Regions from separate parts of the Sphingobium sp. B12D2B genome, predicted to be linked through region 3. Evidence: predicted binding sites of a transcription regulator. Region 3 holds the regulator's gene; each other region holds the start of a gene.
The links. The regulator LexA, encoded in region 3, represses DNA repair genes until DNA is damaged. The targets are predictions, from matches to a motif close to GTTCCNCNCTTGTTCT.
Positions count from the first base shown of each region.

Region 1 (8,066 bases), 1.1 Mb from region 3:
GGCACGCCCAATGTCTTGCCCAATACCTCGCGCAGCTCGTTGGGATCGTTCGGCGGGGCAGGGCTGGGGAAGGCCACGGCCTCCTCCTTGTTGCGGCGGCGCAAATAGGGATGGACCATGCCGCCCTGAATCGGTCCGGGGCGGACGATCGCCACCTGAATGACCAGATCGTACAGCTCCTTGGGCCTCATCCTTGGCAGCATGGCGATCTGCGCGCGACTTTCGACCTGAAAGGTGCCGATGCTGTCACCGCGCTGAAGCATCGCGTAGGTCGCCTTGTCCTCGCGCGGCACCGTGGCCAGGGTCAGGTCGGCGAGGCCATGCGTGCGCAGCAGGTCGAAGCTCTTGCGGATGCAGGTCAGCATCCCGAGCGCCAGCACATCCACCTTCATCAGGCCCAGCGCGTCGATATCGTCCTTGTCCCATTCGATGAAGGTGCGATCGGGCATGGCGCCATTGTGAATGGGTACCAGTTCGTCGAGCCGGCTCTCGGTCAGCACGAATCCGCCGACATGCTGCGAGAGATGGCGGGGATATTCGAGCAGGCGCTCAACCAGCGTGCGCAGGCGGCCGACTTCGGGATTGTCAGGATCAAATCCGGCCTCCTCGATCCGCGGGGAGGGCACCCGGCTGCCGCCGGGGGAGCCCCAGATGGTCGAGGCGATCCGCGCGGTCACGTCCTCGGTCAGGCCCAGCGCCTTGCCCACTTCGCGGATCGCGCTGCGTGGGCGATAGTGGATCACCGTGGCCGCAATGCCCGCCCGCTCGCGACCATAGCGGGCATAGATATACTGCATGATTTCCTCGCGGCGCTCATGCTCGAAATCCACGTCGATATCGGGCGGTTCATGGCGCTCTTCCGAGAGGAAGCGCGAGAACAGCAGCTTCTCCCGCACCGGATCGATCGGGGTGATGCCGAGGAAATAGCAGACCAGCGAATTGGCCGCGCTGCCCCGGCCCTGGCACAGGATCGGCTGCTCGAGGCTGCGGGCATGGCGCACAATATCGTGCACGGTGAGGAAGTAATAAGCGTAGTTCCGCTTGCGGATCAGCGCATATTCCTCATCCAGCACCGCTTGGTATTTTTCGGGCAGACCATCGGGGAAATATTCGCGGCCACCCTCCTGCACCAGATGTTCCAGCCAGGCTTGCGGCTGCCAGCCTTCGGGCACCGGTTCGTGCGGATATTCATAGCGCAGGTCATCGAGCGTGAAGGCGATGCGCGAAAGGATGTTGGTGCTGGCCGTCACCGCTTCGGGGCACGTGCGGAACAGGCGGGCCATTTCGGCAGGCGGCTTGAGATGCCGTTCGGCATTGGCCAGCAGGCGGTGGCCCGCCGCAGCGATGGTCGTGCCTTCGCGAATGCAGGTCAGGATATCGTGCAGCGGTCGCGCATCGGGATGATCGTAGAGCGCATCGCACGTGGCGAGCAGAGGCACGCCGCAAGCCGCGCCGAGAGCCTGCGTCTGCGCCAGCCGCCGCGCATCCGCGCCGCTGCGCTGCATTGTGACGGCCAGCCACACCGCGCCGGGACGCGCCTCCGTCAGCCGCTCCAGCAGGTTCCGGTCGCGTCCGGTGGCGATCAGCAGCAGGTCGTCGGCATGATCGAGCAGATCCGGCAGATTGAGCGTGCAATCACCCTTTTCCGCGCGGCGGTTACCCAGCGTCAACAGCCGCGTCAGCCGACCCCAGCCATGGCGGGTGGCGGGATAGGCGATGATATCCGGCGTCCCGTCCGCAAAGACCAGCCGCGCACCGACGGCGAGGCGAAAACCGGTGGCAGGCCCGCCGACCTCCCGCCAGGCCACATGCGCGCGCACCACGCCGGCCACCGTGTTGCGATCCGCAATGCCCAGCCCGGCCATGCCCAGATGATGCGCCTGCGCCACCATATGTGCGGGATGCGAAGCGCCGCGCAGGAAGCTGTAATTGGTGGCCGCGACCAGCTCTGCGAAAGGGGGCGGGTCGCTCATGCGAACAGCCCGTGGAGATACCAGTTCGGATCGGGCTTTTCATCATAAAGCCCGTGGCGGAAGATCCAGTAGCGTCGCCCGCGCACGTCCTCGATTCGGTAATAGTCCCGCGTCAGCCCGGCCTTGCCAGGGGCTTCACCGCCCTTGCGCCGCCACCATTCGGAGGCGATCCGCTCGGGGCCTTCATAGAGCCGCACCTCGTGCAGCCTGCGTTTCCAGCGGAAGCGGTGCGGGGGGCCGTCCGGCACTTGCGCGATCACCTCCACCGGCTGCGGCGGATCGAACAGGAACAGCGGCCGCAAGGGCGGCTCGCCCACCGGCGGCGTGGGCCATGGAAGGGGCGCACGGGCGTGGATCGCCGGCAAGGCAAGCTGCGCCTGTTCGGGAATATGGCTGTCCTGCGGCTCAAGACGACACAGGCTGGCCGGCCCCAGCCGAGTGCTCAACCGGTCGATCAGATCGGCCAGCGCGCCGGCATCCTGCTCGCTGCCATCCAGAGCCGGCTGGCTGGTGCCGAGCGGCTCGGTGACGGGTAGGAACAAGGTGATGCGGTCATAGCCGAAACCGGGGTCGAGCGGGTCGGCCAGCGTCCCGATGCGTTCGTCGAACAGGCGCAACACCGGCGCCGGATCGCGCGTGGGCAGACCGGTCTCGATTGCCAGCCGATGGCGCGCCCCATCGCTGCGGAACAATGTCAGCACAAAGCGCCGGCCCCCCAGTCCGCGCTCATCGAGTGTCCGGGCCGCCTCGCGCAGCAGGTCGAGAAAACAGCCGGCGATGCTGGCCTGCAAGGCGACCGGCTCGGCAAAACGGCGCTCGAAATGGAGTGGCTCGGGCTGTGCGAGCGGATCGATCGGCGCCTGCTCCTCGCCCAGCAGGCGGCGCAAGGCAGTCACCGCGTCCGCCCCGAATCGCGCGGCGATGCTGGCGGCGGCCCGTGACGCCAGATCGCCGATGGTCTTCAGCCCGGCCCGGCGCAAGGCGAGCGTCGCCTCTTCGTCCAGCCCCAGCGCCAGCACGGGCAGTGCCCGCAGCGCCTCCCGCTCGCTGGTGACGGGCAGGCGGGCATGACGGGCCAGCGCCTGCGCGCCCTGCGCGGTAGAGGCTGTGGCCATGCGCACGCTCATGCCAATCGCGGCGAAGGCATCCTCGGCCTGCGCGGCCAGGCCTGCCTCGCCGCCGAACAGATGGTCGCTTCCCGCAATATCCAGCGTTATCCCATCGGGCGGGGCGAGGGTGACATGCGGTGACCAGGCGATGCAATGCCGGGCCAGCCGCTGCAGCCAGTGGCGGTCGGCCTCTTCGTCCATGTCGGCCACGATGAGGTCGGGCTGCAGCGCGCGGGCATCGGCCAGCGTCTGGTCCGGCGAGATGCCGAGCGCGCGGGCCTGCGCATCGACGGCGCACAGCCGCAATGCGCCCTTGATCTTGGCGACGAGAACCAGCGGCCCGTCAGGCTGCCCGCCGGTCCCCGCGCTGTCGATCCCCTGCTGAATCCGCAGCCTTTCTGTGGGCAGGAGCGGAAACCACAGCGCCAGATAGCGCCGCTTCACGGAACAAGCGTCGGTCACGGTCCCACTCCAGCCGCCAGGAAAGGCCGCAAGGGCCGGAACGCTGGCGCAGCAAGGTCACATCGAAGGTCGGCAGTCCGGGCGCATTGCCCGGCAGCGCGAGCGAAGGTGCGGCGGCCACCTGCCAGCGGGTCTGTGCCGCGCTGGGCACGGGCGGCGCGTCCGGGCGCAGTAGCAGCAATGTCACGCCGGATTTCTCTGCCGCCAGAGTCAGGCGGCGGCTGGCGGTCAGGTCCAGCGCGGGCATCGGCCCCCAACCTTCCACCACGACCGCGCTCAGGCCAGAGCAGCGCAAGGCATCCACGGCCGCCCGCAGCAGATCCATGCCGTCCCTGACGGTGCCGATCAGCCCCAGGCCGGGGGCGCCGCCCAGTTCGGCCCAGCCATGGCCCTGCGCCACGCCGCCTTTTCGGCTCGCCTGTCGCTCGCGGAGCCATAGCACCTTGCCCTCGGCCTCGCTCAAACCTGTCGCCAGCGAGACGACGAAACCCGCCGCTGCCGCGACATCGTCCACCTCTGCGGCATAGACTTCATGCACCCGCCCGCGCGCCAGCCCGCCGCCCAGCAGCGTATCGATCGCGGCGATGCCGAACGCCTTTCGGGAGGGGGCATCCGGCATCGCGTGATCGCACAAAAGGGCAGGGGCGAGTCTCATATGTTCCTATTATGTTCCTATTCTGAGCAGGGTCAAGGGATCGTTCCGGCAGCTTGTCCGATCGCTGCCCAAGCCACTGGAGTCGAACGATCATTGGCCCGCCCAGCCTCCGTCAGAAGGTCGCAAGGGCCGTGTGCTGGCCGGGCATTTCGCTTGACAAGGCAGCCTTGCACGACGGAATAAACTACAACGACGTATCACGATTTATCCGCTACATGCGGATGCTGCGTCATGAGGGGGAGGTTACAGGGGATGCGGTTCAGGTCAGCCGTCGGCAAAGCGCTCATGCTTGCCATGCTCGGATCGCTCGCCCAACCGGCTGTGGCGGCCGAAAATTGCCCGTCGCCCGGCATGACCAAGGCCGATTTCGAGCGCTATTTCCTCTGTTTCAATGCGCGCGATTATGCCTGCTTCACCAGCTATTACGACGCCGATGTCGTCCTCGTGAAAGGCGGGAAGTGGCCCGATCTCAAGGGGCGCGATGCCATCATCGCCTTCTATCGCGACGTCGATGCCCGTGGGCTGCAGGAGCATGTGACCCCGCACGCCATCGAGGTGCAACCGCAGGGCGCGACGGTCGATCTGGAAGCGCATTTCCAGGCCACCAGCGACTGGCCGGACTTTAGCTCACGGCCCTTGAAGGCGGGCGATGACTGGCGGTTGCGCGGCGTGCTGCTCTACGAGATTCCATGCGGCAAGATCACCCGCATCCGGCCCCGCCCGCGTCCCGTGCAGCCATGATCGCGCGTCCCATCCGGGGGCTGGCCATGATGGCCGCGCTCCTGCTCGCCGCCCGGGCGATGGCTGCCGGACCCGCTGCCCCGGCGGCCTGTGACCGCACCTGCCTCACCGAGATCATGGACCAATATCTGGCCGCGATGGTCGCCCGCGCGCCCGCCCGGGCGCCGATGGCAGGGCAATATCGCGCGACGGAGGATGCGCAGGAGGTCCGTCTCGGCGCGGGCCTGTGGCAGACGGCGACCGGCCTTGGTACCTATCGCATCGACCTCGCCGATCCGGTGAGCGGCACCGTCGGCTATATCGGCGAGGTGCTGGAGGGAGAGGGCAGGGTCACCATCGCGCTACGCCTCAAGGTAGCGGATCGCAAGATCACCGAGGTGGAGACGATTCTCGGGCGCGGGCGGGTGCCCGGCTCATCCATCGTGCCGGCGCCGCGCGCGTCGTTCGGCAATATCGTTCCGCCCGCCGAGCGGCTGACCCGCCAGCAGATGATCGAGACGGCCAATGCCAATTTCGACGCGCTGCTCGCGGCCGACGGCTCCCTTTATGCGGAGGATTGCCAGCGGATCGAGAACCGCATGGCGATGAGCGGCAATGCGGAACTCAACTATCCCATCGGCACGATCCCGGGCGTGCCCAAGCCGCATTTCGGCAGCATGGGCTGCGGCCAGCAGATCAGCCTGCACCTGTTCGACCAGCTCGACGCGGTCGAGCCGCGCCGCTTCCTCCTGCTCGATGAAGAGAAGCAGCTCGTCTTCGGCGTCTATGTCATGCGCTGGTACAAGAACGGCCGGTGCAACGAGATCCCCGGCTATGGCACCATCTGCCATGACAAGCCGCGCCAGCCGGTCTCGCTGCTCAATGCGGAAATCCTCGGCGTGCGCGGCGGCAAGATTCACGAGGTGGAGGCGATCTTCAAATTCGCGCCTTATGAGGCCGACAGCGGCTGGCAGGGCGATCTGCGCGACGCCGGGTCCGGCGGGGAGAACTGAGCGATGATCCGCTTTGCATGGCGTGCCACCGCCCTCGCGCTGCTGCTCTTCCCCGGCTTGCCGACGCTGGCACGGGAGGCCGCGCCGCCATGCGACCGCGCCTGCCTCTATGCGCATGTGGACCGCTATCTCGCCGCCGTCGAGCAAGGCACGCCTGCCGGACTCGATCTCGCACCGGACTTTCGCGCCACCGAGAATGGCGCGCCGGTGGCGCCGGGCGAGGGGCTCTGGCAGACGACGGATGGCTATAGCAGCTACCAGGCACGGGCCGCCGATGTGTCCGCCGGGCAAGTCGCGGTGCTGGGGGAAGTGAAGGAGGCCGGCAAGACTGTCGGCTATGCCACGCGCCTCAAGATCGTCGCCGGGCGGATCGCGGAAGCCGAGACGGTGATCGGCCGGTCATTCGCGCCGCAGCATCCCTCCATGCCGACGGAGGTCAGAGCAGGCCTGCGCACCATCGTGCCCAAGCGCGAGCGCCTGTCCCGCGCCGAAATGATCGCACTGGCCGACCGGAACTTCGATAATATGCTGCGCAACAAAGGCGATCATTTCGCGCCGGATTGCCAGCGGATCGAAAACCGGATGCCGATGAGCGGCAATCCGCAACTGGCCTATCCCATCACGCCCATCCCCGGCAAACCGCTGCCGCATTTCGGCAGCATGAGCTGTCAGGCGCAGGTGGAGGCGCATCTGTTCGACACGCTCGATAAGGTCGATCCGCGCCGCACTCTGGTGGTGGATGAGGAACAGCAGGTGCTGTTCGGCGTGTTTTCCCTGCGCTTCTACGGCCGGACCGAGTGCAACGACATTCCCGGCTATGGTCGCACCTGCCCCACCAAGCCGAGGGGGCCGATGTCGCTGCTCAGCGGCGAGATGCTGGGGATGCGGAGCGGCAAGGTGCGCGAGGTCGAGCTGATCTTCACGCGCCTGCCTTATGAGGCCGGGCAGGGCTGGGCACCCTGAGCGGACGGGGCCGCAGGACACCCGAGCCTGCCTACCCCGCCACGCCCGTCAGCGCGGCTTGACGCTATTCTCCATCTTGGCGCCGAAGTGATCGGCCAGATCCTTGCCGGTGAAGCCATGGGTCGATGAATCCGGGTCGAGCGGCAGCATCTGGCTGTCCCATGCGTCATAGGCCGCCTTCACCTGCGCCATTTTCTCCGGCATCCGGTCCTTCAGGTTCGCGCGCTCCATTGGATCGTCGACCACGTTGAAGAGGAAGCTGTTCTGGAGGATTTTAAGATACTTCCAGTCGCCCATGCGGCAGGCCTGCTGGTCCAGATTCTTGTAGCGCCAGCACAAGGTCCGCTCGCTCTTGCTGGAGGGGTCGGCGAGATAAGGCAGCAGATTGATGCCGTCGCTGGGATAGGCCGGGTCCGGCGCCCCGCCGGCCGCCGCGAGCAAGGTCGGCAGCCAGTCCATGGACATCATCACCTGATCGCTGGTGACCCCGGCAGGCACATAGGCCGGCCAGCGCACGATCGCGGGGATGCGAAGGCCACCTTCCAGCAACTCGGTCTTGCGACCCGTGAACGGCCAGGTGTCGGCGAAGCGCTCGCCGCCATTGTCGCTGGTGAAGATGACGATGGTATCGTCCGCGATGCCAAGGTCGTCCAGCCGCTGCAGGATGCGCCCGACCTGCATGTCCAACCGCGTCACCATCTGCGCATAGATGCGCTGCGAGCCGCCATCATAATGCATCAGCGCCGTCGGCTTGCCATCGGCATCCAGCCTGATGGCCTCGGCCTCGTCGCCCGGCCCCTCCCAGGGCCAGTGCGGCGCGTTGACGTGCAGCGAGATGAAGAAGGGCTTGTCGCCCTGGGCGGCGGTGCTGATCGTCTCCAGCGCGCGCTCGGCCAGAAGATCGGTGAGATAGCCCTTCTCGAAGACCTCGCGGTCATCGTCCCAAAGGTCGTGACGCCCGGCATATTTATGCGTGAAATAGTCCACGCCGCCGCCCCGGAATCCCCAGAAATGGTCATAGCCGCTCTTGAGCGGGCCATATTTGGGCAGCGCGCCCAGATGCCATTTGCCGATCAGCGTCGTCCCATAACCCACCGCCCGCAGCAGCGACGGGAGAGTGGGATGCTCGGGCGGCAGGCCGACAGGGCGCTGGGCGAGCGGCTCCTCCAGG
Region 1 covers NZ_JAOQOH010000001.1:2,772,473-2,780,538, reverse strand. Annotated here, with positions in the region: gene M2335_RS13135 (error-prone DNA polymerase) at 1-1,973, opposite strand, end outside; gene M2335_RS13130 (Y-family DNA polymerase) at 1,970-3,544, opposite strand; gene M2335_RS13125 (ImuA family protein) at 3,426-4,199, opposite strand; gene M2335_RS13120 (nuclear transport factor 2 family protein) at 4,452-4,940, shown strand; gene M2335_RS13115 (hypothetical protein) at 4,967-5,932, shown strand; gene M2335_RS13110 (hypothetical protein) at 5,936-6,895, shown strand; gene M2335_RS13105 (sulfatase) at 6,944-8,066, opposite strand, start outside.
Region 1: the regulator LexA is predicted to act here: its motif matches at 4,202-4,217, upstream of M2335_RS13125 (ImuA family protein).

Region 2 (8,066 bases), 430 kb from region 3:
CGGGTTGGCGTGCAGGTCGCGGTAGATCTCCAGCAGTTCGGGCAGCGCCGCATCGATGGTCGCGTCTATCTGGGAGGCCGCAATGGCTTCGTTGGACGCTTCGTTGAAAGACATGGACGTTCCTTTTGCCCTTGATGGTCACGATCATAGGCGCTTTTGCGCGCCTTGGAAGGGCGGTGAGACCGCAGCGCTTCCAACCCGCCTGCTCTCTGCCTATGAGGCAGGCATGAAGCTGGACCGCCCCCCAAAAGCCGTGGTGTTCGATATGGACGGCGTGCTGTTCGACACCGAGATGCTCTATCGCGCGGCGATGTTTTCCGCCGGCGATGAGGGCGGTCATACGATCACCGAGGCGCTGTTCAATGCCACATTGGGGTGCCCATGGCCGACGGCGCGCCAGCACTTGCTCGACCATTTCGGCAGCGATTTTCCGGCCGATGATTTTCGGCATCGCGTGCGGGCCTATTTCGACCAGTTCGTGGCGCAGGACTTGCCGCTCAAGCCCGGCGTCGTGGCCTTGCTCGATGTGCTCGATGCAGCGGGGTTGCCCCGCGCGATCGCCACATCCTCAGGCCATGAGCAGGTCCGGCATCATCTGGCGCATCATGGTTTGGCGGATCGGTTCATGCATGTCGTCGCGTTCGGCGATTATCAGGCGGGAAAACCGGCGCCCGATCCCTATCTCCTCGCCGCGGAGCGATTGGGCATCGCGCCCGCCGATTGCCTAGCCCTCGAGGATTCGCACAATGGCGTGCGCTCTGCAGCCGCGGCAGGCATGATGACGGTGATGGTGCCGGATCTGATGGCGCCCACATCAGAAATGCAGGACCTGTGCGCCCACATCGTCGAGGATCTGCATGCCGTGCGCGACATCGTGCTGACGTCGCTTTCGGAAGGCCACCTGGTCGAACGACGCTAGTCCGCGCGCCCTGTCACTCGCTCGCCGGCCATGGCATCGGCCTCTTGAGGGGCGCCTTCGACGGGTGATGGCGCTGGCAAGCGCCCAAGCGCCTCGACCGGCTCTATGACATCAATGTCCCTCGACCCAGTTTCCACGCTAAACTCCTTAAAACGCCGGCCAGTCACTAGCACGCGATTCTCAAAGCTGGCGACGAACTTATTATAACTCGCGACTGATCCGTTTAAACTACGTCCGAGCGATGAGAGATGCCCGGCTGCCACCGCGAGCCGTTCATACATCTCTTTACCCAAAGCCGCGACCTGTTGCGCTTCTTCCTCCATTTTTTCCTGACGCCAGACGCTCGCCACGGTGCGCGCAATGGCAACCAGATTGGTCGGGGTTGCCAGCAAGACGCGCTTCTCGAAGGCCCATTCCCACAAACCATCGTCTTGTTCGAGCGCTGCAGTGAGGAAATGCTCGCCAGGAATGAACATGACCACATAATCGGCAGCTTGACCAAAATGCGTCCAGTAGTCCTTGGCACCGAGCTGCTGCGCATGGTTGCGGATTGCGCTGGCATGAGCCTTAAGATGCCCCGTGCGCACCACCTCATCCACAGCGTCTGCCGCTTCCAGATAAGCATTGAGTGAGCACTTCGCGTCGATTACCAATTGCCGCCCCCCGGGCAGACGCACGATCACGTCCGGGCGCAAGCGCCCGTCAGCAGTATCCACCGAAACTTCCGAGCGGAAATCGGCGAACTGGCTCAGCCCCGCCATTTCCAGCACGTTACGCAATTGCTGCTCGCCCCAGCGCCCGCGCGCCTTGGGGCTGGAGCGCAGCGCATTCACCAGTCGCGCCGTCTCCACCCGCGCCTCGGCACTGCCCAACCGCACCTGCTCGACGGCCTCGCGCAGCGCGGCGTAGCTGTCCACCCGCTCTTTCTCGACCTTACCGAGGCCTTCCTCATAGCGCTTCAGCGTCGTCTCGACCGGTTGCAACAGCGCCTTGAGACTGGCCTCGCTTTTCTCATGGGCCTGATGGAAGCGCTGATCGGCGCGCTCGATGAGCATGCGCTGCGCCTCGTTCAGCAACTTGCCGGCGGTCTCGCTGAACTGCGCAGACAATTGCTCGCGCGCCTCACCCAGCGCGCGAATTTGGGCCTCGAAGCCCTCCATCCGCGCCTTCTGATCGGCCTGCACAGCCGCGAGCATCCGTTCGGCCTCGTCCCGCGCGCGATCGGTGTCCTCCAATTTCGCGCGCAACAGGTCCGTTTCTTCCGCCCGGCTCGCCGCCACCGCGAGGTCGCGCAGCGCGGCGTTGCGCATGTCCTCAATGGTGGCGAGTCGGTCGGCAAGAGCCTTGCGCTCGGCCTCTACCGGGGCAGCCATGCGGGCGCGCATCAGCCAGCCGATAGCAAGCCCAATAAGCAAGGCAACTAACCCAACCAGAATACTTCCCACTTCCACAATTTTTCTCCCGGTGTTGCGGGCAGCCTGAGGCCGCCCGCGTTCCCCGTGAACAAAGTTAGATTAGATCAACTGCTGCCGAATGATCGGCAACATAGCTTCAAAATCCCTCAAGGCATCGGATCGCGAAGCGAAGATGCCAGTGGACTCGAAGATAGCGTTTCCGAAAGCGTCGGAAAAATACCAACGCCAACGGCCATCTGAGCCCATTTTCGTGAGAGGATTGAGACACGCCATGGCGACCTCCTAAAAAAGGTGGGACCGATCGGGCGATATCGGATCTTGAGAAACAACCTGTACGAGGGCTAGGCGCGCATGGATTTACCGTTTGCGCTTCGCTCCAAAGATCCTCGTCGTTTCGTGTCTTCATATCGACCGAATGACATGCTTTAGGTGAATATCGCTAGGTCATGGGCGCCTCCTCGATACGGTTCTCGGTTCACGGAGAACATCATGAGGTTACGCCCATCTGGACGGATGAAAAGAGATTAAAACCTCTTACCCACAGAAATTGTCCTTATCGCGCAAGCCCGTCAGTCGATATGGCCCTGCTCGCGGAAGAAGCTGTTGAGAGCGCCGAGCATCGTCTGCCACCAATCGACGACATCGGCGAAATTGCGCTGGGTCAGGCCCCCATAGGTCGTCACGTCATAAGTCAGGTCGAGCGAGCCATCCTCGTCCACCGCCATCTGGCTGAACCGGTTCTTGCGGTTCCACAAATTGGCGAGCTCTGGCGTGTTCTTGCCGTCATCCACGAAGCTGGTCGAGAAGTGCAGCGAGGCGCAGTTCTTGCCGTCCTCGCATTCGTAGAAATAGATGTTGAAGTTGTAGCCGCTCGCCGCGCTGGTGATCATCGGGTTGCCGCTCGACTCACTCTTGCTCAGGCTGGCCTTGTAGCCGGCGTCCTGGATCGCCTTCACCACCGTCTCGGGCGCATTGGCGCAGACGAGCCCCTTGCCGCACGGTTCCTCATCGGCCGCATGAGCGGGCGCCGTCATCATCACAAACGCACATGCCGCAGCGGAAATCCAAGCGGTCGTCTTCATCGTCGTCCCCATTGCTCGTTACCGCCACGGCCTTATCGCGATGAAGCGGACATCGCCACACCGCAAAGCCTATTGCAGATATGTTCTTCATATGTTCTATTGACGCATGAGTGCGATCAAGGGGCGCGGCGCCCCGGCCAACGAGGTATCGAGCCGTTTCCACCTGCCCGCGCGCGAGGTGGATGGCGACTGGCTGGATGCGCGACTGGCGGACGAGGAGGATCAGCCGCCCCCCCTGCGCACCACCGTGACGCTGGAGCAGGCGCGCACGATCATCACCCGGAACAATTCCCCCGACATTGGGTTTGAGCAATCGGTGAATGCCTATCGGGGCTGCGAACATGGGTGCATTTATTGCTTTGCGCGGCCGAGCCATGCCCGGTTCGATCTCTCGCCGGGGCTGGACTTCGAGAGCCGGTTGTTCGCCAAGCCGGACGCGGCCAGGCTGCTGCGGCAGGAACTCGCCAAGCGTGCTTATCTGGTGAAGACCATCGCGATGGGGACGAACACCGACCCCTATCAGCCCATCGAAGCGCGGTATCGCATCACGCGGGCGTGCATCGAGGTGCTGGCGGACTGCCGCCATCCGCTGATGATCACCACCAAATCCAACCGGGTGTTGCGGGATCTCGATCTGCTGGCGCCGATGGCGGCGCAGGGGCTGGTCGCGGTGGCGATTTCGCTGACCACGCTGGATGCCGGGCTGCACCGCAAGCTGGAGCCGCGCGCGCCCTCGCCTGCCAGTCGGCTCGCGGCGATCCGCGGGCTCTCACAGGCGGGGGTGCCGGCCCATGCCAGCCTGTCACCGATGATCCCGGCGATCAACGATCATGAGATCGAGGCGCTTGTCGCGGCGGCCGCAGAGGCGGGCGCGCAATCGGTCTCGTTCATTCCGGTGCGGCTGCCCTTCGAGGTCGCGCCGTTATTCCGGGACTGGCTCGAGGCACATTATCCAGACCGGGCCGCCAAGGTGATGAGCCTCATTCAGTCGATGCGGGGCGGGCGCGACAATGATCCCAATTTCGGCACGCGCATGCGCGGGTCCGGGGCTTATGCGGAGCTGATCGGCACCCGCTTCCGCGTCGCTCAGGCACGCCATGGCCTTGGCAAGGGCCGCCTTGCGCTGCGGCATGACCTGTTCGTGCCGCCATCCGATCAGGGCGATCTGTTCAGCATGCTGCGATGAACAGACCGCCCTTCGGCTATGTCAGATCAGTTGAAGGACACGCGCATCGTCGCCTTGCGCCCCCTCAACGTGTAGCCAACCGCGCCGAAGCCGATGACCAGCATGGCCCAGACAGCCGGCTCGGGCACCGGCGGAGCGTTGGTTCCGTTTACGGCAATATTGTCGATGTTCGCCGAAGCGCCACCGACGACGAAGCCGAAGACGACCCGGTCAACCAAATTACTGGCGCCGGCGATGGTGGAGAAATCCCCGGAGAAGGTCGAGAGCAGGCTGAACACCGGCACCTGACCCGCAAAGCCGGTCACGCTGTAGAGCAGGTTGCTGTCCACGGTCGCCAGATCGAAGCTGTCCAGCGTGAAGCTCGCGCCGCCCGCCGTCAGATCGAACAGGCTGAGCGCCGTCCCGCCGCCAAAGCCGACGCTGGGCGCGCTATTGCCCGAGCCGGTATCGACCACGGAAGACCCCAGCACATTGGCGAAGGTAAACCCATCCTGCGTGTAGCTGGTGAACGGATCACCCGATCCGGAGAGACCATCGAAGCTGATGATTGCGGCCTGTGATGGTGCCGCCAAGGCGGCTCCGGCCATGAGCGCCGCTGTGACAAGCGGCAGTTTGTACATAGTTTTCATCGGTAACTCCCAAATCCTAAGAGTCACCCCCGGCGCCACCCGATGGAACGGGATGGCACCCCCGCCGTTGCGATGGTTAACATTTCGCAAACGCACAATAGCGCTGCGTTCAATTGTGCTCACGAGGCGAGGAAAGCCGCGTTGGTTCGCGCTCCCGCGCTGTGCAGTGCAACACATCGCGCGTCAGGCACGGTTTAGCGGGAGGCGACCAACGCCAGCTGTGGGCCGTGCTGAGCGAGCACCACCTTGGTCACACCGCGCACCGTTTCCACGCGCTCGCCAAGCTCTGCATCGAGCTGAAAATCCTCGCCGAGGATGACCCGCGCCCGCCCGCCATCGGGCAGCGCCGCGTCCAGCTCCACCGTCGAGCGCGTGCCGCGCCGTTCGCCCAGCATCTGCCGGAGCGAAGGAATAGCGCTCGGCTCCTCCACGGAAATGACCATCCGCATTCGCGCCGTGCCCGCGAGGCGCGCAAAGGACTGGACGTTGCGCACGGTGACGCGCGGGGTCTCCTCACCGGGCTGGCGATCCAGCTCCACGGTCAGCAGGGCGCACTCGTTGCTCTCGTGCAGGGTTGCGAGCAGCTTGCAGCTTTCCTCATCGAAGCAACTGGCCTGGAACTGCCCGCTCGAATCCGAGAAGGTCGCCGAAGCATAGCGGGCGCCGCGCTTGGTCTCGCGCCAGCGTATATCCTCGATCAGCCCGGCCATCATCGCGCCCGTGCGGTCGCCCCCGCCAATGCCATCCGACTGGCCGCACAGTTCCGCATAGCTGCGCACGCCTTTGCCGCGCGCGAGGATGCGGTAGCGGTCCACGGGGTGCGCCGAGAAATAGAAGCCGAACGCCTCCTTCTCCTGCGCCATGCGCTCGACGGCGGCCCATTTCACATCCGGCAGCGGCACATCCGCATGGGAAACATCCTCCCCGCCGAACAAACCGCCCTGCCCGCTCTCGCGCTGCTCGGCGGCTTTGGCGGCAACCGCCAGCAGCGCCTCGGCCGCGGCATGGACCACCGCGCGGTCCAGCCCCAGGCTGTCGAAGGCGCCGGCCGCCGCGAGACTCTCAAGCTGCCGGCGATTGAGCAGGCGCGGCTCGATCCGCCCGGCCAGATCATCGAGATCGCGAAACGCGCCGCCCCGGACCCGCTCCTCAACCAGCGTCTCCATCGCCTTCTCGCCCACGCCCTTGAGGCCACCAAGCGCATAACGGACGGCATGGCGGCTGGCGTCCTCCGGGTCCGGCTCCACCGAGAAATCGGCTTCGCTCACGTTGATGTCGGGCGGCAGGCAGGTCAGCCCCATGCGGCGCATATCATCCACGAACACGGTCAGCTTGTCCGTCTGGTGGATATCGAAGGCCATGGAGGCGGCGTAGAATTCGGCCGGATAATGCGCCTTGAGCCACGCGGTCTGATAGGCGAGCAACGCGTAGGCGGCCGCGTGGCTCTTGTTGAAGCCATATCCGGCGAACTTGTCGATCAAGTCGAACAGCTCATTGGCCTTCTTCTTGTCGATCTGGTTGTGCGCCTTGCAGCCTTCGACGAAGGTCGCGCGCTGGGCGTCCATCTCCGCCTTCACCTTCTTGCCCATGGCGCGGCGCAGCAGATCGGCGCCGCCGAGCGAGTAGCCGGCAAGTATCTGCGCGGCCTGCATCACCTGTTCCTGATAGACGAAGATGCCGTAGGTCTCGTTCAGGATCGGCTCGAGAAGATCATGCGGATATTCAATCGCCTCCTCGCCATTCTTACGGCGTCCGAACAGCGGGATATTGTCCATCGGGCCGGGCCGGTAGAGCGAGACGAGCGCGATGATGTCGCCGAAATTGGTCGGCTTCACGGCGGCGAGCGTCTTGCGCATGCCCTCGGATTCCAGCTGGAACACGCCGACCGTGTCGCCGCGCTTGAGCAGATCGTAGACTTTCGCGTCGTCCCAGCTCAGCCCTTCCAGATCGACGCTAACACCGCGCTTGGCGAGCAGCTTGACCGCGCGCTGGAGCACCGAGAGGGTCTTGAGGCCCAGAAAGTCGAACTTCACCAGCCCGGCGCTCTCGACATATTTCATGTCGAACTGGGTCACCGGCATGTCGGACTTGGGATCACGGTAGAGCGGGATCAGCTCCGACAACGGACGGTCGCCGATCACCACGCCGGCGGCGTGGGTGGAGCTGTTGCGCGGCAGGCCTTCCAGCATCATCGCCTGATCGACCAGCCGCTTAATCTGCCCGTCCGCCTTATATTCGGCCACGAACTCGGCGGAGCCGTTCATCGTTCGCTCCAGCGTCCATGGGTCGGTGGGGTGATTGGGAACCAGCTTGGCCAGCCGATCGACCTGATTATAGCCCATCTGCAGCACGCGGCCGGTATCCTTGAGTGCCGCGCGCGCCTTCAACGTACCGAAGGTGATGATCTGCGCGACCTGATCATGGCCATATTTGCCCTGCACATAGCGAATGACTTCACCACGCCGAGTTTCGCAGAAGTCGATGTCGAAGTCCGGCATCGAGACGCGCTCGGGATTGAGGAAGCGCTCGAACAGCAAGCCCAGCGCCAGCGGATCAAGATCGGTGATCGTCAGCGCCCAGGCGACGACCGAGCCAGCGCCCGAACCACGCCCCGGCCCCACCGGAATATCTTGCGCCTTGGCCCATTTGATAAAGTCGGCCACGATCAGGAAGTAGCCGGGGAAGCCCATCTGGATGATGATATCCAGCTCGAAATCGAGCCGGGTGAAATAATCCGGATAGCGCGCCCGCAGCGCAGCTTCGTCAAGCTCGGCCGCGGCCTCGCCATGCGTCTGCTGGTGGATCTTGCGCAGGCGCCCGACCAGACCCGCCGTC
Region 2 covers NZ_JAOQOH010000001.1:2,094,676-2,102,741, forward strand. Annotated here, with positions in the region: gene M2335_RS09955 (amidohydrolase) at 1-114, opposite strand, end outside; gene M2335_RS09960 (HAD family hydrolase) at 227-919, shown strand; gene rmuC (DNA recombination protein RmuC) at 916-2,292, opposite strand; gene M2335_RS09970 (YbjN domain-containing protein) at 2,904-3,416, opposite strand; gene M2335_RS09975 (PA0069 family radical SAM protein) at 3,523-4,602, shown strand; gene M2335_RS09980 (PEPxxWA-CTERM sorting domain-containing protein) at 4,629-5,231, opposite strand; gene dnaE (DNA polymerase III subunit alpha) at 5,426-8,066, opposite strand, start outside.
Region 2: the regulator LexA is predicted to act here: its motif matches at 3,499-3,514, upstream of M2335_RS09975 (PA0069 family radical SAM protein).

Region 3 (8,066 bases):
GCGCGACCCAGCCGACGGTGCGGGCGAGGGCGAAGAGCACCGTGAACATGTCCGTCGGGAAGCCGATCGCCGACAGGATCACGCCCGAGTAGAAGTCCACATTCGGGTAGAGCTTCTTCTCGATGAAATATTCGTCGTGCAGCGCGATCTGCTCCAGCTCGCGGGCGACGTCGAAGATGGGGTCGCTGACGCCCAGCTTGTCCAGCACTTCCTTGGCGGTCGCCTGCATCACCTTAGCGCGGGGGTCGTAATTCTTGTACACCCGGTGGCCGAAGCCCATCAGGCGGAACGGATCGTCCTTGTTCTTGGCGCGGGCGATGTAGGACGGGATGCGATCCACGGTGCCGATCTCGCGGAGCATGTTGAGCGCCGCTTCGTTGGCGCCGCCATGCGCCGGGCCCCATAGGCAGGCGATGCCCGCCGCGATGCACGCAAACGGATTGGCGCCCGAGGAACCGGCGAGGCGCACGGTCGAGGTGGAGGCGTTCTGCTCGTGATCGGCATGCAGGATGAAGATCTTGTCCATCGCCGCTTCGACGACGGGGTCGACCACATACTCCTCAGCCGGGACCGAAAAGGTCATGCGCAGGAAGTTGCCGGTGTAGCTCAGGTCGTTGCTCGGATAGACGAAGGGCTGGCCGACCGAATATTTGTAGGCCATGGCCGCGAGCGTCGGCATCTTGGCGATCAGGCGATGGCTCGCGATCATCCGCTGGTGCGGATCGGTGATGTCCGTGGAGTCGTGGTAGAAGGCGGACAGCGCGCCGACCACGCCGCACATGATCGCCATGGGGTGCGCATCGCGACGGAAGCCGCGGAAGAAGGTGGATAGCTGCTCGTGCACCATCGTGTGGCGCGTGATCGTCCGCTCGAACAGCTCGAACTCGTCCTTGGAGGGGAGCGAGCCGCGCAGCAGCAGATAGGCCACTTCCATGAAGCTCGACTGCTCCGCGAGCTGATCGATGGGATAGCCGCGGTGAAGGAGCACGCCCTCATCGCCATCGATATAGGTCAGTGCCGAATCGCAGCTCGCCGTTGAGGTGAAGCCGGGATCATATGTGAACATGCCCGTCTGGGCATAGAGCTTGCGAATGTCGATGACCTTGGGGCCGACGGAACCTTCGACGACCTTACATTCGAGATCCTTGCCCTCGACGGTCATTTTGACTGTGCTGTCGCTCATTCCTTCACCCCTTATTGCTCAAATTTGTGGTCCGGACCCGGAAGCCTGAAGGAGTCCGGCCTGATCCTGCAGGCGGCCCAAGGTTTCGTCCCGACCAAGATGGAGTAGCACGTCGAAGATACCGGGCGACGTTGTCCGTCCCGTTAAAGCAACGCGCAGTGGCTGTGCAATCTTTCCAAGGCCAAGGCCTGCCTCTTCCGCGATCGCGCGGATGGCCGCCTCAAGCGACTCAAGTGACCAGTCGGGCAGCGCCCGCAGTTGCTCGACCACCGTGCCGAGCAGAGCTCGGGCATTTTCGTCGAGCAGCTTGGCGGCAGCCTCCTCGACCGCGAGCGGCCGTTTGGCGAACAGGAAAGCGGCGCCGTCGGTCAGCTCCAGCAGCGTCTTGGCGCGGGGCTTGAGCGCGGGCATGATCGCCGCAAGTTGGTGCAGCCGGGCCTGGGCCGCGGCATCGTCGTCCAGCGGATCCATCCGCTCGGCGACGAGCAGAGCGAGGCGACCCTCATCGGCCTCGCGAATGTAATGGCCGTTCAGATTTTCGAGCTTCTTGAGGTCGAATCGAGACGGCGAGCGACCCACGCCGGGCAGATCGAACCATTCGACGGCTTGTTCGCGGCTGATGATCTCATCATCGCCATGGCCCCAGCCGAGTCGCAGCAGATAGTTGTTCACCGCCTCGGGCAGCATGCCCAGCTCGTCACGATAGGCATCGACGCCCATGGCGCCATGTCGCTTGGAGAGCTTGGCGCCATCCTGCCCGTGAATCAGCGGGATGTGCGCATAGACCGGCTCGGGCCAGCCCATCGCGCGAATGATGCCGAGCTGGCGGAAGGCGTTGTTGAGATGGTCATCGCCACGGATCACATGAGTGACCCCCATGTCGTGATCGTCCACAACGACGGCGAGCATATAGGTGGGCGTGCCGTCCGAGCGGAGCAGGATCATGTCGTCCAACTCGGCATTCTGCACGACCACACGGCCCTGCACGGCATCCTCGATGACGGTTTCGCCCTCGCGGGCCGCCTTCAGGCGAATGACATAGGGGGCATCGCCGCCCTCGGCTGGATCGCGGTCGCGCCAGCGCCCGTCGTAGCGCATCGGCTGACGTTCGGCGCGTTGCTGCTCGCGCAGGGCCGCCAGCTCCTCGGGCTTCGCGAAGCATTTATAGGCATGGCCGGCATCGAGCAGGGCGTTGGCGACTTCGGCATGGCGTGCCGCACGCGCGAACTGGAAGACCGGTTCATTATCGCCTGCAAGGCCCAGCCAGCTCAAGCCGTCGAAGATCGCCTCGATCGCGGATTCGGTCGAGCGGGCGCGGTCGGTATCCTCGACGCGCAGCAGGAACTTGCCGCCATGGTGACGGGCGAAAAGATAGTTGAACAGCGCCGTGCGTGCGCCGCCAATGTGGAGATATCCCGTAGGCGAGGGGGCAAAGCGGGTGACGACCGTGCCTGTTTGTTTCCGTCCTTCTGCCACGCTATGCCTGCTTTTCCCTTATGTCGCGGGTGGGTTTCCTAGTGAACGAGAATGCCCCTAGCACGCCTTTTCCGGCTCGACAAATACCGTTGTTGCGCCGCAGCAGTGTCTGGTTGGGACGGCTTCATGCGCGAGCGGAATCGGTGCTGGAGGCTGAGCGGGCGCAACTGCCATTGTGGGTGCCGATCCTGCTGGGCGCCGGGATTATCGCCTGGTTCACGCTGCCTGCGCCACCGCAGTGGATGGCGTGGATCGCCTTCTGGCTGGGCGCCGCCGCTGCCTTTGGCGCCGTGGGGCGCGGAGGGCGATTGCCTGCTGCGCTGGCCATCGGGGCGGTGCTGTTGGCGGCGGGCTGTCTGCTGATCTGGGCCAAAGCGCTGCTCGTGGCGCAGCCGCCACTTTCGCGCGCCGCGGTGGTGGAGATGGAGGCTCGAGTCCTCTCGGCAACGCCCTTGGCTGCCCGGGGACTGGTGCGGCTGGAGGTCGCGCCGCTGTCCCGCCCTGACCTGCCGGCGCGGGTCCGCATCAACGCGGCGCCCGATCAGATGGGCGAAGAGATTGCCGCTGGCGACCGCATTGCCCTACGCGCGCGGCTGATGCCGCCTGCACCGGCTGCCCTGCCGGGCGCTTATGATTTTGCGCGGGCGGCCTATTTTTCCGGCCTCGGCGCTACCGGGCGGGCACTCGGCAAAGTGCAGCGCATCGATGCGGCAACCGCTGGCGGGGATGCGCGCGCGACACTCGCCCACCACATCGCCGCGCGGTTGCCGGGGCCGGAAGGGACGATTGCGATCACGCTCGCCACGGGCAATCAGAACTGGATCAGCGAGGCGGATGCGGACGCGATGCGGCGCAGCGGGCTTGCCCATCTGCTCTCGATCAGTGGCTTGCACGTTTCCGCGCTGATCGGCGGCGTGATTCTCATCATGGTCAGTCTGCTTGCGCTGTCGCCGACCCTTGCGCTGCGCTGGCCGGTGCTGATGATCGCCGCCTGCGTGGGCGGCGCGGCGGGCATCGGATACACTGTGTTCACCGGGGCGCAGGTGCCGACGATCCGCTCCTGCATTGCCGCTCTGCTGGTGATCGCGGGCATGGTTCTGGGCCGCGAGGCAATCGGGCTGCGACTGATCGCGACCGGCGCGCTGATCGTGATGATCTTCTGGCCGGAGGCTGTCATCGGCCCCAGCTTTCAGATGAGCTTCATGGCCGTGACCGCCATCGTGGCGCTTTACGAATATCCGCCTGCACGGCGGCTGTTCGAGCGACGCGACGAGGGGCGGATAAAGCGCTGGACCCGCAGCCTCGGCGCCTTGCTGGCGACAGGTTTGCTGGTGGAACTGGTGCTGACGCCGATTGCCTTCGCTCATTTTCATCGCTCCGGCCTGCTGGGCGCTGCGGCCAATATGATTGCCATTCCGCTGACCAGTTTCGTGGTGATGCCGGCCGAAGTGCTCGCGCTGCTACTCGACGCTGTGGGGCTGGGGGCGCCGGTCTGGTGGGTTGTCGGCGTGGCGCTCAAGTTCCTGCTCTGGATTGCGCATACTGTCGCCAGTCAGCCCTTTGCCACGCTGTCGCTGCCCGTCTCCAGCGGACTGGCCTTTGCGCTCGCCATGATCGGCCTCTTGTGGCTGATGCTTTGGCACACGGCGCTGCGATGGTGGGGCCTGCCTCTGGCGGCGCTCGGCTTTTTCCTGACATTTCTAGCGCCGTCCGCCGATGTGCTGGTCACCGCCGATGGTCATCATGTGGCGGTGCGCCTGGGCGATGGGCGCATGGCGTTGTTGCGGAACCGAAGCGGGGATTATGTTCGTACCACTTTGGCCGAGGCCAGCGCCTATGACGGTGAGTTTGCGTCCCTGACGCAGGCGCCGGACACGCGATGCACGCGGGACATGTGCGCGATGACATTGCCGGGCCGTACCGGCCAGCCGCCGGTTCACCTGCTGATCAGTCGCTCGCGCCTGCTCGTTCCCTATCCCGAGTTGGTGGCCGCCTGCGCGCAGGCCGATCTTGTGATCGCTGACCGGCGCCTGCCGCCGGGATGTGTGCCGCGCTGGGCAAAGCTGGATCGGCCTGCGCTGAATGCCATGGGCGGTGCACTGATCCTGCTCGACAGTCGGGAGATCGTGCCGGGCCACGACCCGCGCAGCCGCCATCCCTGGATCGTGAGCACTAGTTCGCGCTAGAGCCGGCGTCCCATATCGCCCGCCTCAGTTATAGCGCCGCAAGAGCCCTGCGAGCCGGCCCTGAATGCGCACCTGCCGCGCCTCATAGGTTTGGGGCTCATGGTCGCGATTGGCAGGATCGAGCCGCACCTTGCGGCCGTCATGATGGAAATATTTGAGCGTCGCTTCATTCTCGTCGATGAGGGCCACGACGATCTGGCCATCGCGCGCCGTTTCGGTCCGCTGGATCAGCGCGAAGTCACCGTCAAAAATCCCTGCTTCGATCATCGAGTCACCGGAGACTTCTAGCGCGTAATGATCGCCGGCGCCCAGCAACGCGGCCGGGACCGGCAACATGGTGTCGCTCTCCATCGCCTCGATGGGAAGACCGGCAGCGATGCGCCCATGCAGCGGAATTTCGATCACGTCATTGGCGGCGATGGAGATCGTCCGCGCCGGCGCGGTGGCCGCCTTGCGCAGCGGGGTCACGTTGGTGGCCGCCGCCGGCTCTTCCGTCCGCTCCGCCACGGGCATACCATCGGGCAGTTTGAGGATTTCAAGCGCCCGCGCACGATTGGGCAGCCTGCGGATGAAGCCGCGCTCTTCCAGCGCGCTGATCAGCCGATGGATGCCGGACTTCGATTTGAGGTCCAGCGCCTCCTTCATCTCCTCGAAACTGGGCGAGACGCCACCCTGATCGAGATGCTGCTTGATGTAGCTGAGCAGTTGCTGTTGCTTGGCGGTCAACATGAGTGGTTCCCCAATATGGAACGGACGGAGAACGTTTAGGAAACGAATCGAGCCGCGTCAACACGGATCGGCCAAATATCTCAGGTTTCGGTGCGCTCTAGCCTTGCGCTAGCGAGCGATCAGGTCAGGATGTGCTGATCGGGCGCGATGGGTGCGGGGAGGTCGGTCGCGCCGAGGCGGGCGAGCATTTCGCGTTCCACCGTCCGCGTCATCGCATCGAGCGGCAAATCGTTGGGATCATAGCCGAACGGGTCTTCCAGCTGATCGCCCAAAGCATCCAGCCCGAAGAAGGTGTAGCTCGCCACCAGCACCGGAATGAGGGCCCACCAGCCCAGCGAACCAGCCAGGGCGAAGGGCAGCAACAGGCAGAAGACATAGGTCGTCCGGTGGAGGATGAGCGAATAGGTGAACGGAACCGGCGTGCTGGCGATCCGTTCACAGGCCGCCTGCACATCGCTGAGCGCCTTGAGTTGGCCCTCGATGAGCGAGTGGTGGATGGGGTTGATCTGCCCGTCGGCTGCGAGGCGTAGGCAATGTGCGCCCATCTCATAAAGCACCGTGTCGGTCGGGTTCGGGGAGGTGCGCCATGGTCCATCGTTCACCCACCGGCCGATGGCGGCAGCCTCGTCGTGCTGACGCAGGCGGGCTGCAAGACCGTTGGTGAAGCCGCAGACGCCGCGGAGCAGCGGGGCGCGCTCCTCCTCAGGCAGCGAGGACGTGAGCCGTGCGAAGGAGCGGCTCGCGATGATCAGCGCACCCCACTGTTTGCGGCCCTCCCACCAGCGATCATAGCAGGCACTGTTGCGGAAGCTCATGAAGATAGAGAGCGACAGGCCGATCAGCGCGAATGGAATGCCGCTGATCTGCGCGAACAGCCCGGGCCAGGCGCGGGCCGCGAGAATGGCCGCGACACTGGCCACGGCGATGCCCGCCAGCCGATGCTGGATATGCGGCATGATCGTGCCGCGGTAGGCGAACAGCACTTCGAGCAAGCCAAGGCGGTTGCGAACGATCACGGGCGGACATCTCCTGCCAGGGCACGCGGCCACCGGACATGGGCCGGGCACCGGGCGCGCTCGCCATGCGGAGGATGCGCGCGCAGATCAAGGATTAAGTGGCCGCAAGGGGAAGCGCGCGATGGACGCTGAGGGAACCGGCGGGGAGGGCAGCGGTTCAGCTTGAGAGACGATCACAAGGGAGGACTGTGCCATGCCCCTCAAGCTCGAAGGTTCCTGTCGATGCGGCGCCGTGCGCTTTTCCGTCGACAGCCACGCGCCGGTGCCATTTCTGCGTTGCTATTGCTCGATCTGCCGCAAGACCGCCGGCGGTGGCGGCTATGCCATCAATCTCCACGCCGACAAGCGCACGCTCAAGGTGGAAGGCGAGACCGCCGTCTATCACGCTACGCTGGACGATGGCGAAGGCGGATGCCGCGTCAGCACCGGCGAGCGACACTTCTGCCCCGCCTGTGCGAGCGCGCTCTGGGTGTTCAGCCCGGAGTATCCCGACCTGCTCCACCCTTTCGCTTCCGCGATCGACAGCGATTTGCCCAAGCCGCCGTCGCTGGTGCACATGATGCTCGGATCAAAGGCGAATTGGGTCGAGCCGCAGATCGGGTCGGATGACCAGTGCTTCGACGGCTATCCAGACGAGGGGCTGGAAGACTGGCACCGGGCGCATGGGCTATGGATTGAGTAGGACGGTTCGGGCGGGACGCTTCCAGGGGCGGTCATCAGGCTGGGTTGACGGTGAGAACGTCAGCTATCCGGTGCGGCTTAAAAATACCTGCCTGTCCGGATACGGCGCCGTTGCGGACATTCACTTTGCGTAGAAATTCCGGTTCCGAGGGTCGCCCGCAGCAGGGAAATTGTTTTCTGGAATGCAACTCTGCACAGCCTTGCGATGGATTGCAGCCAACGCCCGACCATTCAGCTTGTATAACCTAACGCTCGTTCGATCCCCCGAAGGAAAAACATCCACTACGATATGCTGCGACCTGTTCCTGTACCGCAAAGCTTTAGCCGGTGAGGAGGGTGAACGGACATGGGCCAGTGCCAATCGACCACTGTAGTTCTTTCCCAAACAGAAGCTCAGGCTTTCGACATCGCTGCTGGTCGTTTGCTCAAAAGCCGGCGGTGCCCCTTCTAGTGATCGCTCAGTTGACAAGCTAAAAAGGCCCATCAACCATGCTTGCCCGATCCAAAGCGTATCGCCACCAGCGCTACTATACCCATGCCAGTTCGTGCGGTTGGTGATAGGTCTGACCAGCGCTTCATCTTACACCGATTTTCCACGCATCGATTGAAATGGTCAATGTCTGCTTCCCACGCCCAAACTGGCCGCTCGTCTATCCTTCGTCACCGCTTCAAAGCGGCTACGGCTGTGGTCCGACCATGGTGTTGAATGCGGACTGATGAGGCGCGACGCCATTGTGGGCGCTCCCTCCGTTCGTCCTCAGTCGCTGCTGAGCTTGTCGAAGCGGCGTATCGAAG
Region 3 covers NZ_JAOQOH010000001.1:1,667,595-1,675,660, forward strand. Annotated here, with positions in the region: gene M2335_RS07925 (citrate synthase) at 1-1,183, opposite strand, end outside; gene gltX (glutamate--tRNA ligase) at 1,202-2,659, opposite strand; gene M2335_RS07935 (ComEC/Rec2 family competence protein) at 2,773-4,845, shown strand; gene lexA (transcriptional repressor LexA) at 4,870-5,574, opposite strand; gene M2335_RS07945 (bestrophin family protein) at 5,694-6,590, opposite strand; gene M2335_RS07950 (GFA family protein) at 6,784-7,272, shown strand.